2 regions of the Kribbella sp. NBC_01245 genome follow, and region 2 is predicted to be linked to the other one. Evidence: riboswitches for the same ligand, from Rfam matches in the RefSeq annotation. Region 2 holds a riboswitch; the other holds the start of a gene.

Region 1 (3,661 bases), 2.0 Mb from region 2:
GGGCCATCCTCAGCACCGACCTGGACGCCCCGCGCGGACGGCTCGTCTCCTGCCCGATCGCGGCCGGCCCGGTCGAGTTCACCGAAGTGCTGCCGCAGCGGGAAAGCCTTCTGCAGTACGCGTTCGGCGCCGGCGATGGCCTGGTGACGGTCTCCCTCGACGACGCCCGCCCGCTGGTCGAACTGCACCCGCTCGACGGGACGAACGCCCGCCGCCTCGACGTACAAGGTGGTGCCCTGGTCGGCCTGAACGCGAAGCCCGGCGTCGACGAGATCTTCGTCGGCCTGTCCTCGACCACTTCGCCGGTGGAGGCCTCGGTGGTCAGCGCGGCGACCGGCCAGGTGAAGGCTCTGCCCGAGCTGGTGCCGACTACGTCGTCGGACTTCGTACCGCCGCCCATCACCGTGACGAGGGCGTCGGCGCTGAGCAAGGACGGCACCGCGGTCCCGTACTTCCTCATCACCCGGGCCGATCTGGACCACGCGCAGCCGCGTCCGACCCTGCTGTACGGGTATGGCGGGTTCAAGGTGCCGATTGTGCCGGACTACCGCCCAGGTTGGTCCGCCTGGTTGCAGGCCGGGGGAGTGCTGGTAGTCGCGAATCTCCGTGGTGGCGGGGAATTCGGCTCAGACTGGTACGACGCGGGACGGCTGGACCGTAAGCAGAACGTCTTCGACGACTTCATCGGAGTCGCCGAGCACCTCCAGAACACAGGAGTCACTACTGCGAGCCAGTTGGCGATCCACGGCCGCAGTAACGGCGGACTGCTCGTAGGCGCGGTGATGACGCAGCGGCCCGAGCTGTTCGCAGCGGCACTTCCAGGCGTCGGTGTGATGGACATGTTGCGCTTCCACAAGTTCACCGTCGGAGCCGCCTGGGCCTCGGACTACGGTCTGCCCGATGACCCGGACGACTTCGAGACTTCACTGGCGTATTCGCCGCTACACAACGTCAAACCCGGTACGACGTACCCGCCGACGCTGGTGATGACAGCGGACCACGATGATCGCGTGGTGCCGCTGCACAGTCACAAGTTCACTGCGGCGTTGCAGTACGCCCAGACCGGGGACAACCCGGTCGTCGCGCGTATCGAGGTCGACGCGGGGCATGGTCTGGGCAAACCGCTGGCGATGGTTGCTTCCGAGTGGGCAGACCTCTTGGCCTTTGCGGCTGGTTATACGGGTCTGAACCCCTGAGTCCCTGCGCGCACGACAGTTGTCGAGTCTGCAGCGACTGCGGAAGTTAGTGCCCTGCGTCGGCAGTTCTTCGGCGCTTTCGGCGCCCAGGCACGCACCTCACGGCACTGGCGAAGCATCCACGATGCTCCGCATCGAGGACGCTCCGCCAGCACCGTGATGCACGCACCTGAACACCGAAATCACTCGAACAACTGCCGACGCAGGGCACTACCAAATGTGCGGAGCGGTGAGGTCTCGCGGGTCGGTGACGGGCTGACAGCCGTCCGCCGACTCCAGGTACGCCGACTTCGGGCCCTGCGTGGCAAGCGTGCGTACGGCACCGATGAGGCGCTCGACGTGCTCGCGGGTGACGCCGAGGCCCAGGCTCGCGCGGACCGCCGTGAAGTTCGTCGGCGACCCCTCGAGCAGATGCGCCGTCAGGAGGTGGGCGCAGAACTTGCCATCGCGCACGCCGATTCCGTACTCCGCTGAGAGCGCTGCGGACACCAGCGTCGACGTCAGACCGTCGATCGTGAAGGTGACCGTTCCGACCCGGTCAGCGTCCGCACCGAACAGCGAGTACGTCGTAACGCCGGGGATGTCCGCAAGGCCCTCACGCAATCGGGCGAGCAACAGCTGCTCGTGCTGCTCGATCGCGTCGCGGTGCCGGGCGATCGCCGCACACGCCGCTGCGAGGGCAATAGCGCCAATCACGTTGGGAGAACCACCCTCGTGCCGGGCAGGCCCTTCGTTCCAGATCGTCGTATCGCCAGTCACGGCAGCAGTGGCGCCACCACCGGCCAGGTACGGCTGGGCGGCGTCGAGCCAGTCGGCCCGGCCCACGAGCGCCCCAGCGCCGTACGGTGCGTAGAGCTTGTGACCGGACAGCGCGACCCAGTCGACCTCAAGGGCGGCAATGTCCACCGGACGATGCGGAGCCAGCTGTGCCGCGTCAAGACAGATCCGCGCGCCATGCGCCTTCGCGACAGCTGCGATCTCCGCAATCGGGAAGATCTCGCCAGTCACGTTAGAGGCGCCAGTGACGACTACAAGTCGCGGGCCTTCGGGGGCCTCGCGCAGGGCGTTGGCGACGGCACTGACCGCGGCGGCGGGGGATTCCGGCGCGGACAGCCGAACCGTACGCTCGGTCGGCCAAGGCAGCAGGGCCGCGTGGTGCTCGGTCTCGAACACGATCACGGTGGCATCGGTGGGCAGGCACCGGGCCAGCAGGTTCAACGCGTCGGTGGTCTGCCGCGTGAACACCACCTGGTCGCCGGACCGGGCGCCGACGAAGGAATGCACCTCCGCGCGAGCCCGCTCGTACCACTGGGTGGTGATCCGGGAGGCGTACCCGTTGCCGCGGTGCACCGAGGCGTACGACGGGAGGGCCGCCTCGACCGCGGCGCGAACCGATTCCAGGCAGGGGGCGCTCGCGCCATGGTCGAAGTTCGCGTAGTCGGTGACCCGGCCGTCGGCCAGCGGCACCAGCAGGTCGGCCGCGACAGTGGCGGGCACCCCACCACCGGCTCGGCGGGTGACGGCCGGACGAGCCGAGGCGTTGGTAGACGGTTCGAGGATGGAGAGGATGGACATCGAGACTCCCGGTGGTCCGCGCTTGCCGACCGGGATTTTCCGGACGGCCTGGTCCTCACCCGGGGCACCCCACCGCGGAGGAGGGTTGCCGGCCAGCAAGCCGGGGCTTCGCGCTGGCACTCATGACCTGCCGAAGACGGTAACGAATCGATCCCGTCTCACGCCAGCGCCTATCTCGCATCATGGGATACTTGGACGTATCGTGAGATGGGACTCTCGCGCTGAGCGTGATCGCGGGCTGCGTGGTGAGGATGTCGAGGCGTTCTCGAGCTGAATTGCGTTCGCTTTTCCCAACCACGGCCAGGCAAGATGCGTGGATGACCTGGACAGCACCTGAGATCAGCAGGCCCGAGGGATCGCTCGTGGCGGGGGAGCGCGAGCTGCTCGCCGGATACCTCGACTTCTACCGGACCACCCTGCTGTTCAAATGCGCCGGTCTGACCGCAGAGCAGCTGGCCGAGCGGGCGGCGCCGCCGTCGAACCTGTGCCTGCTCGGCCTGATCCGGCACCTGACCAAGGTCGAGCGGATCTGGTTCCGCCGCAACTTCGCCAACGGCCGGTTCGAGCCGGCCGAGCCGCTGTTCGCGCCCGAACTCGGCAAGGACGCGGACTTCGAGCTGATCGACGCATCCCGCGCTCAGGCCGAGTACGAGCAGCTCATCGAGGAATGGCGGCTGTCGGACAAGGCCGTGGCGGCGTACGACCTGGACGAGCGCTTCGACCTGCAGGGCGAAGAGTCGTCGCTGCGGATGATCTACCCGCACATGATCGGCGAGTACGCCCGCCACTGCGGCCACGCCGACATGATCCGCGAACGACTCGACGGCGTCACCGGCGCTTGATCGTCCTCAGCTGCCCGGCGTCAGCACGACCTTGCCGGGGAGCTTTCC
Region 2 (3,661 bases):
GCTGGCCCAGGCGGCCCGCCGGTTCGCGTACTTCCGCGTCCCTCGCACCCGGGCCGTTTTCGAGGCGATGGCCGCCGCCGGTATCGAACAGGTCGTCACGGGCAAAGAAGCCTTCCGGGCTTGGCGTGTGCTGGTGAAGACGTACGGCGAACCGGCACCGGGCTCTGCTGCTTCGGAGGCGCTGTGGGTGCCGCCGACGCCGGAGCAGTGGCGGTTGATCCCGTCGTGGATGTGGTTGCGCGCGGGCGTTGATGGTCGACGGTCTCGCGTCGTGATCACGGCGGCTACTCGGGCCAAGGCGCTCGAACGTACTTTGACAATGGCTTCCGCCTCCGACGTTGAGCGGGCCCTGCGGTCATTGCCGGGCGTCGGTGTTTGGACTGCCGCGGAGGTACGACAACGCGCGCACGGCGACGCGGACGCCTTCTCCTTCGCCGACTACCACGTCTCGCGCAACGTCTCGTACGCCCTGACCGGCGAAGAACTCGACGACGACGCCACCGCCGAACTCATCGAGCCCTACCGAGGCCACCGCTACCGCGTCCAGCGCCTCCTAGAACTCTCCGGCCCTGGTCATCCCCGCTACGGCCCGCGAATGAGTCTGCCCAGGCACACCCCTGGCGCGACACACCGATTGCGCTGATGTCACTTCCTGCAATTTGCCCGGCCGCCGTAGCCGATCGGGCCCGTTAACCTCTACGCTCCGCCGGTGAACCGCCGACCACGCATCGCGCTGACCGCCGTACTCGCAATATCGGCCGGTCTACTCACCGCCTGCGGCAGCAACCAGCCGAACGGCGGCGCCCCCACGCCCTTCGACGCCCTGACCACCCAATCTGCCCAGACCACCCCTTCGCCCGGGACCTCGGCCGCGCCGCCGAAGCCCGCGCGCCTGTCGGCGCAGGCGGCCGCGGCCAAGTTGAAGGTGGCCCAGCGCGCACAGGTCAAGGCCGACACTGCTCGCTTCGTGCAGTCGCTCGTGGTCGACGCGCAGAGCGACGGCGTCCTCACGACCCGGCTCGACGGGCGCTACCGGATCAGCACCCGCAGTTCAGAGGGCGTCATGACGAATACCGGGACCGGTACCTTTGCCACCCAATTGGGAACGGCGAACGGTGCCGTTTTCCGGATCCGCGTGATCAAACAGAACAGCTACCTGAACGTGCCGATGTGGCCCGTGAAAATGCGGCACTGCTGGATGGCCCAGACGGCGGATGAGGTGTTCGCGGCGGCCGGGTTGGAGGCCAAGGGCGAGGCGACCATGCCCGCCGCGAATATGGAGACCCTGATGTCCGGGGCGGCGTCAGGTGGCGAGGGCGATGAGCTCACCGGTTCGGTCGACGTACTGCCCGCGGTCGCGTTGTTCGGCTCTGGCGTGATGGGCAAGCTGAAGCGGCCCGAATCCCTGACCGGCCGGATCCCCGCACGCTTCCGGGTCGGCCCGGCCGGTGTGGAGAAGGTCACCATCGCCGGCAAGCCGTTGGCCGGCGTACTGCAACGTACGAAGCAGGGCTTCACCACCGACGGCTTGGCCACGATCGACGCGATGACCGTGACGATCACGTACTCGAACTGGCGCACACCGGTATCGGTCCAACGCCCACCGAAGTCCCTCCTTCTAAAGCCCACCCAAAAAACCTGCGGCCCCTAGCCCACCCGCCCCTCGGCCGTTTTTGCGACACCTCGCGCCTGGCTTCACGACACACCGTGCCTGGCTTCATCGGTCCCTTCTGACGCGGCGTGTCGGCCTTGATCGGTCTCTTCTGACCAAACCCCGGCGTGTCATCGGGCCCTTGTGACGCGGCGTGTCGGCGTTCATCGGTCCCTTCTGACCATGCGGCGGCGGGTCGTCGGACTCTTTGAGCACGGCTGTCGCGGGCATGCTGAAACAGTGTTTTCGCTCTGCTGAAACACCGTTTCCTTGACTCGCATTTGGTCACAAGGGACCGATGAACGCCGACACGCCGCGTCACAAGGACCCGATGAACGGGATACGCGGCGTGCCCGGGAGGGAAGGGGGCGCGTGAGATTTGGCGTCTCGGATGGTGGGACTGGGGGACGGAATGTGGGATGGGTTGGGTAATCTCGGTCGTGCTCATCCAGAGGGACTGAGGGAAACGGCCCGTTGAAGTCCCGGCAACCCTCCCCGTTGACGTCTCGATCCGGAGACCGACGCGGTGGAACGGTGCCAAATCCGTCCCGTGCCGAGATCCGGATGCGGGGAAGATGAGGAGGGAACTCCGCATGAGCCTGACCACCGCTCCCGCGACACACACGATCCGCGAAGGCGCCTTCGGCAATGCCACGCATCTGAGCTGCCGGGCTTGTGGCGCGCAATCCCCGCTCGGCCCGTTCTACGCCTGTATGGAGTGCTTCGGTCCGCTCGAAGTCGGGTACTCCTACGGCACGGTGACCCGCGAGCAGATCGAGGCCGGACCCAAGAACATCTGGCGTTACCAGCCGCTGCTGCCGGTGCCGACCGATGTGGCGAGCTTCCCGAATACCGAGCCCGGTTTCACCCGCCTGGTCAAGGCCGACAACCTGGCTCGCGAGCTCGGCCTGAAGACCCTCTGGGTGAAGGACGACTCGGGCAACCCGACCCACTCCTTCAAGGACCGGGTCGTCGCGACCGCCCTGAGCGCCACCCGTGAGCTCGGGCTGACCGTCTTCGCCTGTCCCTCCACCGGCAACCTGGCCAACGCCGTCGCCGCCGCGGCGGCCCGGGCCGGCATCCGCTCGGTCGTGTTCATCCCGAGCGACCTCGAGCGGCCGAAGATCATCACCACCGCGGTGTACGGCGGCACGCTGGTCGCCGTTGACGGTAACTACGACGACGTGAACAAGCTGGCCTCCGAGATCGCCGGCGAGGAAGAGGGCTGGGCCTTCGTCAACGTCAACGTCCGGCCGTACTACTCCGAGGGTTCGAAGACGCTCGCCTTCGAGATCGCCGAGCAGCTCGGCTGGCGCCTGCCGCAGCAAATCGTCGTACCGGTCGCCTCGGGTTCGCAGCTCACCAAGATCGACAAGGGTTTCACCGAACTGCAGAAGCTCGGTCTCGTCGACGCCGCCGAATACAAGGTGTACGGCGCGCAGGCGACGGGCTGTTCCCCGGTCGCGCAGGCCTTCCGCGACGGCCACGACGTGGTCAAGCCGGTCAAGCCCGACACCATCGCGAAGTCGCTGGCGATCGGTAACCCGGCCGACGGGCCGTACGTGCTCGACGTGGCCCGCCGTACTGGTGGCGCGATCGAGGACGTCACGGACGAAGAGGTCATCGAGGGGATCCAGCTGCTGGCCCGGACCGAGGGCATCTTCGGCGAGACCGCGGGCGGGGTAACGGTCGCGACGCTGAAGAAGCTGATCGAGACCGGTCAGCTCGATCCCGAGGCCGAGACCGTCATCATCAACTCCGGCGACGGGCTGAAGACGCTCGACGCCGTCGCCGACCGGGTCGGCCCGAAGGTCACCATTCCCGCGACGTACGACGCTTTTGTGAAGGCAGGTCTGCAGTGAGTGTGAGTGTGCGCGTTCCGACCATCCTGCGGGCCTACACCCAGGGCGTCTCCGAGGTCTCGGTAGAGGGCTCGAACCTGAGCGAGGTGCTCGAGTCGCTCGACGTGTCGTACCCGGGGATCAAGTCCCGGGTGCTCGACGACGCGGG

The links. Region 2 has a riboswitch for S-adenosylmethionine ahead of thrC (threonine synthase). Riboswitches for the same ligand answer to the same signal wherever they lie in the genome.
Region 1: it holds a riboswitch for S-adenosylmethionine, as region 2 does, so the genes downstream of both, OG394_RS10325 (aminotransferase class V-fold PLP-dependent enzyme) here and thrC (threonine synthase) in region 2, are expected to answer to the same signal.

The regions. Positions count from the first base shown of each region.
Region 1 covers NZ_CP108487.1:2,335,731-2,339,391, reverse strand. The annotation lists gene OG394_RS10330 (prolyl oligopeptidase family serine peptidase) at 1-1,196, shown strand, start outside; gene OG394_RS10325 (aminotransferase class V-fold PLP-dependent enzyme) at 1,407-2,771, opposite strand; SAM riboswitch class IV at 2,785-2,899, opposite strand; gene OG394_RS10320 (DinB family protein) at 3,089-3,613, shown strand; gene OG394_RS10315 (NADP-dependent oxidoreductase) at 3,620-3,661, opposite strand, start outside.
Region 2 covers NZ_CP108487.1:4,359,145-4,362,805, reverse strand. The annotation lists gene OG394_RS19385 (DNA-3-methyladenine glycosylase family protein) at 1-643, shown strand, start outside; gene OG394_RS19380 (hypothetical protein) at 710-1,651, shown strand; SAM riboswitch class I at 2,093-2,233, shown strand; gene thrC (threonine synthase) at 2,245-3,513, shown strand; gene OG394_RS19370 (MoaD/ThiS family protein) at 3,510-3,661, shown strand, end outside.